Regions from separate parts of the Arcicella sp. genome, predicted to be linked through region 2. Evidence: riboswitches for the same ligand, from Rfam matches in the RefSeq annotation. Region 2 holds a riboswitch; the other holds the start of a gene.
What was found. A riboswitch is a leader RNA that binds a small molecule or an ion and turns the genes downstream of it on or off. The one in region 2 is predicted to bind thiamine pyrophosphate.
Positions count from the first base shown of each region.

Region 1: linked by a shared signal. The riboswitch ahead of thiS (sulfur carrier protein ThiS) and the one ahead of AC1W31_RS11285 (TonB-dependent receptor) in region 2 are both predicted to bind thiamine pyrophosphate.

Region 1 covers NZ_CBABQS010000007.1:47,028-52,539, reverse strand. Annotated here, with positions in the region: gene AC1W31_RS03345 (RagB/SusD family nutrient uptake outer membrane protein) at 1-406, shown strand, start outside; gene AC1W31_RS03340 (glycoside hydrolase family 32 protein) at 569-2,029, shown strand; TPP riboswitch at 2,263-2,360, shown strand; gene thiS (sulfur carrier protein ThiS) at 2,621-2,824, shown strand; gene thiC (phosphomethylpyrimidine synthase ThiC) at 2,898-4,754, shown strand; gene AC1W31_RS03325 (thiamine phosphate synthase) at 4,761-5,348, shown strand; gene AC1W31_RS03320 (hydroxymethylpyrimidine/phosphomethylpyrimidine kinase) at 5,366-5,512, shown strand, end outside.
Region 2 covers NZ_CBABQS010000035.1:28,925-34,436, reverse strand. Annotated here, with positions in the region: gene AC1W31_RS11300 (sensor histidine kinase) at 1-693, shown strand, start outside; gene AC1W31_RS11295 (ATP-binding protein) at 760-1,944, shown strand; gene AC1W31_RS11290 (response regulator transcription factor) at 1,967-2,650, shown strand; TPP riboswitch at 2,868-2,966, shown strand; gene AC1W31_RS11285 (TonB-dependent receptor) at 3,038-5,410, shown strand.

The DNA.
Region 1 (5,512 bases), on a different contig from region 2:
AGCCTATATTGAATTGGGGCAGCAAGATAAAGCCTTACCGTTAATTAATCAAATCAGAGCGAGAGCGGCAGTAAGTACGGGCAGATTGAAAAAAGCGGATGGTACTTTTGCTTCAAAATACAATGTAAAAGAATACCTAAGTACAGGTTGGACGCAAGATTACGCCCGCAAAGCGATGCAGTTTGAACGACGGTTAGAATTCGCCACCGAAGGACCAAGATTCTTTGATTTAGTACGTTGGGGAATTGCAGAACAAACTTTAAATGGATATATTGCTAAAGAAAAAGTAAGAAGAACATTTCTTGCCACCGCAAAATTCACGGCAGGAAGAGACGAATATTTGCCAATTCCACAGGCTGAAATTACCTTTACAAATGGTTTATATAAGCAAAACCCTGGGTTTTAGGGGATTTTATTTATATAAAAATGTTGGACTACCGAAGGTTGGGTTCAAAACCCAGCCTTCAGTCTCTATCCCAAATAATAGGAAAACTAAAAAATTATTGATTGGAAAAATTGCAATGGTAGTAGAACATTTCTACTGCCATTTTTTAAACCTTCACACAAAATGAAAAAAATACTATCACTTTGCACTCTCTTAGTTTTATGGACTTGTCAGACAGGTTTAAGCCAAGTAAATTATCGTCCAGCGTATCATTACACGCCACCTAAAAATTGGGTAAATGACCCAAATGGTATGGTTTATTTGGATGGGGAATATCACCTTTTTTACCAATATAATCCCTTTGGGACAAAATGGGGACACATGAGTTGGGGACACGCCGTAAGCAAAGACTTGAAAACGTGGAAAACTTTACCGCTTGCCTTAAAAGAATTTGATAATGCCGATGGAAGTCAAACCATGATTTTTTCGGGCTGTGCGGTGGTGGATGAAATGAATACTTCGGGGCTTTTTACGAAAGGATTTAAAAAAGGAATGGTGGCAATGTTTACTTCGCACGTAATGAAAGACAAAAAAGATATTGCCCAGCATCAGAGCTTAGCGTACAGTTCAGATAAAGGTAGAACTTGGAAATATTACGCTAAAAACCCTGTATTAGACATTGGTAGCACCAATTTTAGAGACCCAAATATGTTTTGGTATGCCCCAAAAAACAAATGGATTGTATCGGTAGTAGTGGCATTAGAACATAAAGTGCAATTTTATGAATCCAAGAATCTGAAAGATTGGTCATTGTTGAGTGAATTTGGAAAAATGGGCGATACCAGTAGTGTTTGGGAATGTCCATCTTTGCAAAAAGTACCAACCAACGATGGTTCAGAGAAGTGGGTTGTGATGATTTCGAGTGGCCATCGTCAACCTAAATACGTAGGAATGCAATATTTTGTGGGTGATTTTGATGGAACAACTTTTACCTCACAAAAACAAAAGGAAATTCTGTATGTCGATGAAGGGAAAGATTTTTATGCGGCCATTCCTTTTTATAATCGCCTAAAATCACAACCAAATCCAATCATTATGGGTTGGGTAAACAATTGGGCGTATGCCAATGACGTGCCAACGGAAACATGGCGAGGCGGGTTTTCACTACCCAGAAAATTATCGCTTTTTCAACAGGATGGAATTTATCAATTAAAACAAACGCCTATCGTTTCGGAGAATATTTTTACGGAGAAATTAACCTTGCAACCAAATGAAAAAATCAATTCGCAAACGATTGCTTTGAAAGATAATTTGTATCGTTTAGTCTTGAATATCAAGTTATTAACCTCAAAAGGTTTTGCGTTAAACTTAATGAAAAATGGTGATGAAGCGAGTGTTTTGACTTATGACGTAGCCACCGAAACATTATCTTTTGACCGCAAAAAATCTGGAAAAACAGATTTCAATGAACGATTCAAAACAATCGAATCCATGCGAGTAAAACCTAAAAATGGACAATTAAAATTAGATATTTTGGTGGATAAATCAATCGTAGAAATTTATGCCAATGATGGTGAGAAAGTTTTGACTGACTTGGTTTTCCCAACAAAAGAGAAAGGAAGCGTGGAGATAATTTGGAAGTAATTTCTAACATACACGAATTTAATATTATTGTAAATCCCTTAAAATATATCCGTTTTTAGGGGGTTTATTATTTTGTAATGAATTCACTTGGCATAAAATTCTACTACTCTCTTTTTTAATTAAATCTCCAAAACATTTAGGAAAAATTTCAACTTTTCTTATGATGTAATAATAATTGGTTTGTCAAAAAGATATTTTTTTTTGGATTCTCTAATATTTATCCTTTACATTTGTCAAAACTTTAGGGGTGCCTTTAATATTACGGGCTGAGATTATACCCTCAAAACCTGAACAGCGTAGTTGCTGCGTAGGAAAAAGTAAGGCAGACATTTCATAGCGATTCGGTGTATTCCGTTTTCAAAATTTCACTGCTTTTCTTGGTTAAATTTAATGATTGACAATCAAACAAAATGATATTGTTGGGTTGCTTTGTTGAATATATTACGAATGTTTTAGGCTAATGGCTTCGGCTGTTAGGGTATAATTCTGTGTATGTTTTCGGCTCATTAGTTTAGTCAATAACCACTTTTTCTCATCCAAAGGTCTTCCCCGAAAGTTCGTTTGTGCTCAATTTTTAAATCAATCGAACGAATGAACATTTTTATTAATGACGAACCTACTGAGTTCGAACAGCCCCCAACAATCGTTGATATTTTAACAAAACTCCAAATTTTTGAAGTCCATGGCATTGCTGTGGCCATGAATGATGAAGTCATCAGAAAGGCTGATTGGCAAGCAATTACTTTAAATCAAAATGACCAATTAATGCTCATTCGGGCTACACAAGGCGGATAATGATTTTTGTAGCACAGGTTTTAACCTGTCTTTAATTTACCTTAACTGATAGGTTAAAACCTGTCCCAATTCAATGAAAAAAGCCGAAAAAACACCCCAAACAGAAATAATTAGTAGAGCCCCATTTCCTGCCTCTAAAAAAGTATATGTACAAGGTCAATTACATGATATTCAAGTAGCTATGCGTGAAATTACGCTTTCGGATACTTCAATTAATGGCAAAATTGCCTCAAAAAATGCCCCTGTGACGGTGTATGATACCAGTGGTCCATTTACAGACCCTAATATTGATCTTGATGTGAGAAAAGGCTTGCCACGTTTGCGTCAGAACTGGATTTTAGAGCGTGGCGATGTGGAAGAATTGGATGCTATTACTTCCAATTACGGACTTGAAAGATTGGCCAATTCAAGTTTGGATTCTCTTCGTTTTGAATATTTGAAAAAGCCTTTAAGAGCGAAAGCAGGACAAAATGTTTCGCAGTTGCATTATGCTAAAAAGGGTATTATTACGCCCGAAATGGAATATATCGCCATTCGTGAAAATCAGAGAATTTCGGAAGTCGATAATATCGGACACCAACACGCAGGACATAGTTTTGGAGCAAATACGCAAAAAGGCTTAATTACACCAGAATTTGTGCGTTCGGAAGTAGCCTTGGGACGTGCCGTAATTCCTAATAATGTCAACCATCCCGAAAGTGAACCGATGATTTTGGGACGTAATTTTTTGGTGAAAATTAATGCCAATATCGGAAACTCAGCGGTGTCGTCTAATATTGAAGAAGAAGTTGAAAAAACCGTTTGGGCTTGTCGTTGGGGTGCTGATACCATCATGGATTTATCGACGGGTAAAAATATTCACGAAACTCGTGAGTGGATTATTCGTAATTCGCCCGTGCCAATTGGTACTGTTCCGATTTATCAAGCCCTCGAAAAAGTAGGCGGGAAAGCCGAAGATTTGACGTGGGAAATTTTCAGAGATACCCTCATTGAACAAGCCGAACAAGGCGTTGATTATTTCACGATTCATGCGGGCGTATTGTTGCGTTACGTACCGATGACGGCAAAACGAGTAACGGGAATTGTGTCTCGTGGGGGTAGTATTATGGCAAAATGGTGCTTGGCACATCACAAAGAGAACTTTTTGTATACCCATTTTGAGGACATTTGCGAAATTATGAAAGCGTATGATGTAGCGTTTTCGTTGGGAGATGGCTTGCGTCCAGGTAGCATAGCCGATGCGAATGATGCCGCCCAATTTGCGGAATTAGAAACCTTGGGAGAACTGACCAAAATTGCTTGGAAACACGATATTCAAACCATTATTGAAGGGCCAGGACACGTACCTATGCACCTCATTAAGGAAAATATGGACAAGCAATTACAAGAATGTCACGAAGCACCTTTTTACACACTTGGGCCTCTTACAACCGATATTGCTCCCGCTTATGACCACATTACGTCGGGTATTGGGGCGGCAATGATTGGCTGGTTTGGCTGTGCGATGCTTTGTTATGTAACGCCAAAAGAACACTTAGGATTACCCAATAAAGAAGATGTGAAAGTTGGGGTGATTACCTATAAAATTGCGGCTCACGCTGCCGACCTTGCCAAAGGGCATTACGGCGCACAAATTCGGGATAATGCTTTGAGTAAAGCACGTTTTGAATTCCGTTGGGAAGACCAATTTAATTTATCGCTCGACCCAGATACCGCTCGTGAATATCACGATGAAACTTTACCAGCCGAAGGAGCGAAAATTGCCCATTTTTGTTCAATGTGTGGCCCAAATTTCTGTTCTATGAAAATTACGCAAGAAGTACGGGATTATGCTGATAATATGGGCGTTGACGAGCAAGAAGCCTTAGCCAAAGGTATGGCAGAACGCTCAAAAACCTTCATTGAGGCAGGTTCACAGGTGTATATTTAGATGAATATGAAAAAAATAATCATCTCTAATCCAACTGATTTTGAGGGAGAAATAGGCTTAATAGCACAGTTATTAACGGATAATTCTCTGGTTTTTCATCTCCGAAAACCAGCGAAATCATCCGAAGAATTAACCGCATTTTTAAGACAAATTTCTCCCAAATTTTACCGACAAATTGTGTTGCATTCACACCATAATTTATTGAAAAAATATAACCTTAAAGGTGTTCATTTTACCGAAACAATTAGGCAAAAACTATCCGACGAATCCTTACTTTCAACCGTAAAAACATGGAGAAAAAAAGGATTAACTGTTAGTTTTTCTTTGCACAGTTTGGATGCCATTGAGCAATTGCCATGCAAAGCTGATTATGTTTTTTTAAGTCCCATTTTTCAAAGTATTTCAAAAGCTGATTATCCATCTGCTTTTTCCGTAGAAACGTTGAAGTATTTCTTTAAAAATAGACAAAGTGCTGTGCCAGTTTTGGCGTTGGGAGGAATAAGTAACGACAACATCGAAATGATACAAACGATTGGTTTTCAAGGATATGCGTTGATGGGTTCGGTTTGGAAAATAGGACAGATTTCTAATTAATTCACTCTCAATAAACCATGAACAAAAGACCTTTTGCCCTCACTATTGCAGGTTTTGACCCATCGGGTGGGGCAGGACTGTTGGCCGATATTAAAACTTTTGAAGCCAATCAGATATATGGTTTGGGCGTTTGTACGGCTTTGACAGTACAACACGAAAATCGT
Region 2 (5,512 bases):
CAAAAACAATTGGCCGATATCAAAAACGATTTCATCAATAATATGACGCATGAGTTTAAAACGCCAATTTCAACGATTTCATTGGCCACGCAAATGCTTGGCGATGAAGCCGTTACGGCCAGTCCTTCGATGTTCAAACGTTATTTAGGAATTATTCGAGATGAAAATAAACGCCTCGGTTCGCAGGTGGAAAAAGTGCTACAAACTGCCCAAATGGAACGTGGAGAAGTTCAGTTGAAATTGGGAACGGTGAATGTGCATCATATTATTGAACAAGTTTTGGAGAATATCAGTCCACAAATTGAGTTACGTCAGGGAATTATTGAGATGGATTTACAGGCAGAAAACCCTGAAATTCAGGCCGATGAAGTACATTTGACTAATATTATTTTCAATCTTTTGGACAATGCCAATAAATATTCTCCCGAAAAACCAATCATCAAAATCATGACAGAAGACACCGAAAAGGGACTTTCTATCAAAGTAATTGACCAAGGAATCGGCATGACGAAGGAATCAATCAAGCAAATTTTCGAGAAATTCTACCGTGTGCCTACGGGTAATGTCCACGACGTAAAAGGCTTTGGCTTGGGATTGAGTTATGTAAAAAAGATGGTAGAAGAACATCACGGAAAAATCAATGTGCAGAGTAAATTAGGCGAAGGGAGTGAGTTTGAGGTGGTATTACCTTAGTATTTTTAGATTATCCATGCAATTTGTCCTAAAAAATACTAAATTGCATGGATAATTAAAGAAACCATGATTGAAAGAAGTCAAAAAACTCAAATAGAAAAACTCATTAAACATTTCCCTGCCGTAGGAATTGTGGGGGCGAGACAAGTAGGAAAGACTACTTTGGTCAAAAACTTAGAGCCTGTTTTGGATAAACCTTGCGTTTATTTTGACCTCGAATCTCCCAAAGTGATGGCTCAACTGAGAGAGAATCCAGAATGGTTTTTGTCTCAATATCAAGACAAAACCGTTATCATTGACGAAGTGCAATTGATGCTTGAATTATTTCCGATGCTTCGTTCTCTGATTGATGATAATCGTGTGGCGGGTCGGTTCATTTTATTGGGTTCAGCTTCTCCTACTTTTTTAGCAAATAGTGCTGAAACTTTAGCAGGTAGAATTGCTTATTTAGAGTTACCACCCTTACAATTTTCGGAGGTAATTTCACCAGCCATTGACCTTAAAAAACATTGGTTCAGAGGTGGTTTTCCAGATGCTTTATTAGCCCCTAACGATGATATTTGGGCTTTGTGGCAAGAGAATTTTATCAAAACTTATGTCACGAGAGATTTGGTAAATCTCGGACTGACGGGTAATCCGACGTTACTTTATAATCTCTTGCAAATGCTTACGGGAATTCATGGTTCGACCTTGACTTACAGCGACTTAGCAAATTCATTGAATGTAAATGTGAAAATAATCACCCAAACGATTGACGTTTTAGAGCAAGCATTTTTGATTCGCAGATTACAACCTTGGTTCGTAAATATTAGTAAAAGAGTCATTAAAAGTCCTAAAATCTATTATCGTGATTCGGGAAATTTGCATTACTTATCCAACGTTTTTGATTATGATTCTTTGTTGAGAAATAAACTCATCGGACACTCGTGGGAAGGATATGCAATTGAGCAAATTTGTAACGCCTTGCATAGTTCCATAAAACCCTATTTTTACAGAACTTCCAACGGAGCTGAAACGGATTTAGTATTGGTGAATGGCATTACGCCAATGGTAGCGATTGAGATAAAATTATCTTCTACTAATTCATTGACAAAAGGTTCAACCGAAGCAATCAACGACTTGAAAACGGAACATAATTTTATCATAACTACTGAAGGCGGAAACTATTTCACTCGTCCAGAATGGAAAGTATGTAACTTAAAAGAAATTATGATGAATTTAGCCGATTTAGGACTTTTAAATAAAATTTAAAAATCAAACCAAATTTAACAAAATGACCAAGATTCTACTCGCCGAAGACGACCCAAATTTGGGAACATTATTACAGGAATATCTGACCATTAAAGGCTATGAAACCACTTTGGCAAAAGATGGTGACGAAGCACTCACGAAGTTTGTCCAACAACCTTACGACCTGTGTATTTTTGATGTAATGATGCCTAAAAAAGATGGTTTCACGCTCGCAAAAGAAGTGCGAATGTCGGATAAAGATACGCCTATCATCTTCTTGACGGCAAAATCTATGAAAGAGGATACGCTACAAGGTTTCAAATTGGGAGCGGATGATTATATGACAAAACCGTTTTCGATGGAAGAATTATTGGCCCGTTTGCAGGCAGTCTTGCGTAGAAGTCAAAAAGTTGAAGAACAAAATGAAAAGGTTACAAGCTTCAATATTAAAGATTTTATTTTTGATTCTGAGAAACAAACGCTCATTTTGAACGGTGAACCCCAAAAACTCACCGTCAAAGAATCAGAATTATTAAAACTCCTTTGCGAAAATATTGGCAAACCCGTAAGCCGCAGTATTGCCTTAAAAATGGTGTGGGGAGACGATACTTATTTCAACGCCCGAAGCATGGATGTTTACATTACAAAATTGCGTAAATTTTTGAAAGAAGATTCTGGTATTCAGATAGTTAATGTGCATGGGGAGGGTTTTAAATTGGTAGTTTGAAAGAATACCTGAATTTGGATTCGTTGAATTAAGAGATTAATTGGATTGATTAAAATCCAGCAATCCTATAATCTGAAACGGTGCGATGTTTAACAATCCAAATTCAGACGGGGTTGTCCCAACATTTTTTATCATAATTCCACGAAATTTTTGAATCAAAAACTGAACCTTGAAAATTAAATTCTTTGAATCCATTTTTCTACTACCTTTGTTACACAATCACAAAAAGGGGTGCCTCATAAAAACAGGCTGAGATTATACCCATTGAACCTGATGCGGGGTAATTCCGTCGAAGGGAATTTTGTTCAATCGCAAAATTAATGGATTTTTGTATGTTAAATCTGACTGGATTTGACTCCTTTGCCTGTCTTGAACTCAAATTCAAGCATGAAAACTTTACGTTTATTCCTGATTTTTTTACTCATCGCTCATTGCTCATTGCTCAAAGCTCAATTTTCTATCACTGGAAAAATTACCGATACCGAAACTGGTAAACCACTTGTTTCTGCAAACGTAACTTTAGAAAATTCTTCGAGAGGAACTGCAACCAATCAACAAGGAAATTATACTTTAAAAAATCTCAAAAAAGGTAGTTATATTCTAAAAATTAGCTACTTGGGATTTACTAAAATCTTAAAAGCGATTGATTTACAAAAAAACGAAACCTTTGATTTTTCACTTCAAAAATCAACTTTCGAGGCTGATGAAGTCGTTGTGAGTGCCACTCGTGCCAATGCCAATTCTGCAATGGCTTACTCGAATATTGGCAAAGAATATCTCCAAAAACAAAATTTAGGGCAAGATATTCCGCAATTGTTAAATTTTACACCGTCGTTGGTAACAACTTCTGATGCAGGTGCTGGTGTGGGTTACACAGGAATCCGCATACGTGGCACGGACGCAACTCGTATCAATGTGACCATCAATGGCATTCCCATCAATGACTCGGAAGACCAAGGTGTTTATTGGGTAAATATGCCCGATATGGCGAGTTCAACCAATTCGGTACAAATTCAGCGTGGCGTGGGTACTTCTACCAACGGAGCGGGTGCTTTTGGAGCAACGGTAAATCTTTCGACTAACGAATTCAGAAAAGACCCTTACGCAGAAATCAATAACTCGATTGGCTCTTTCAAAACTCGCAAAAGCACCGTTATGGTCGGTTCTGGTTTATTGAACGGAAAATTTACGATTGATGCTCGTTTATCTAAATTGGTTTCTGATGGTTATATCGACCGTGCTTCTTCCGATTTGAAATCATTTTATCTTTCGGGAGCGTATTTTGGCAAAAAATCTTTTGTTCGTTTGAATATATTTTCGGGCAAAGAAAAAACGTATCAATCTTGGTATGGTTTATCGGAAGACCAATTATTAACCAACCGCACCGCCAATTATTATACTTATCCAAACCAAACGGATAATTATCAGCAAGACCATTATCAGTTGCTTTCTTCGCACATTTTATCATCAAATTGGACGTTTAATTTTAACCTACATTACACCAAAGGTTCGGGATATTACGAAGAATATAAGAAAAATAGCGACTTTTCAGCTTATGGATTGCCTAACATTATTGCGGGAAAGGATACCATTACCACAACTGATAATATCCGCAGAAAATGGTTGGATAATGATTTTTACGGAACAACTTTCTCTTTAAGTTATCAAGGTAATCATAAACTTTCAGCCAATTTTGGCGGTGGTTGGAATGAATATGATGGTAAACATTTTGGGGAAATAATCTGGGCAAAATACGCTCAGAATGCTCCTTTAGGTTATCGTTGGTATGAGAATAATGCAAAAAAGACCGATTTTAATTTGTACGGAAAAATATATTATCAATTATCTGATAAATTGAATGCCTTTGCCGATTTACAAGTTAGAATGGTTAATTACAACATCAACGGAATTGCCGATAGAAGACAAGATGTTACCTTAAAAACAAATTACAGTTTCTTCAACCCAAAATTAGGTTTAACCTATCAAGTAACTGACAATTCAACGATTTATGGTTCATACAGCGTCGGCAATAAAGAACCTTCTCGTCAGGATTTTGTGGACAATGCGCCAAAATTCCCTTTGGCCGAAACTTTGAATGACTTTGAAGTAGGCTATAAAACTCAAAAATCAAATGTCGCTTTTTCTGTAAATGGCTACATGATGAACTATAAAAATCAGTTGGTGCTTACGGGCAGAATCAACAGTGTAGGCGATGCAATTCGTACCAATGTGGCTGATAGCTACCGCATGGGAATAGAATTTGAAGCGAGCGTAAAAATTGCCAAAGAACTAAAAATCAACGCAAATCTTACTTTATCAAACAATAAAATTAAGAATTTCACAGAGACTGTTCCCAATTATGACGGCGATGCCGATGGTATAAATCAATTTGCGGAAACCAATATTGCCTTCTCTCCGAGTACAATTATGGGTTCTCAAATTTTATACACACCCCTTAAAAATTTAGAATTGGGCTTTTTGTCAAAATTCGTAGGAAAACAGTATTTGGATAATACTTCCAACGAAAAACGTAAATTGAATTCCTACTTTACCAACGATTTGAGAGCAATTTACACCGTAAAGGGAAAATTATTGAAAGAAGTAAACTTTAGTCTTTTGGTCAATAACCTTTTCAACACTTTGTACGAATCTAATGGCTATTCTTACAGCTACGTGTATGATAAACAAGTAGTTACGGAAAATTATTATTATCCACAAGCTGGTACCAATGTCATGTTTGGGGTGAATTTGAAGTTTTAAAAACAATTTTTTATTGATCGCTATACTTTGGGTGTAGCCATCAATAAATCATGCATTAAATTTACCTAACTCGTTTAATACAACCTGTGAAATCTTTATGAT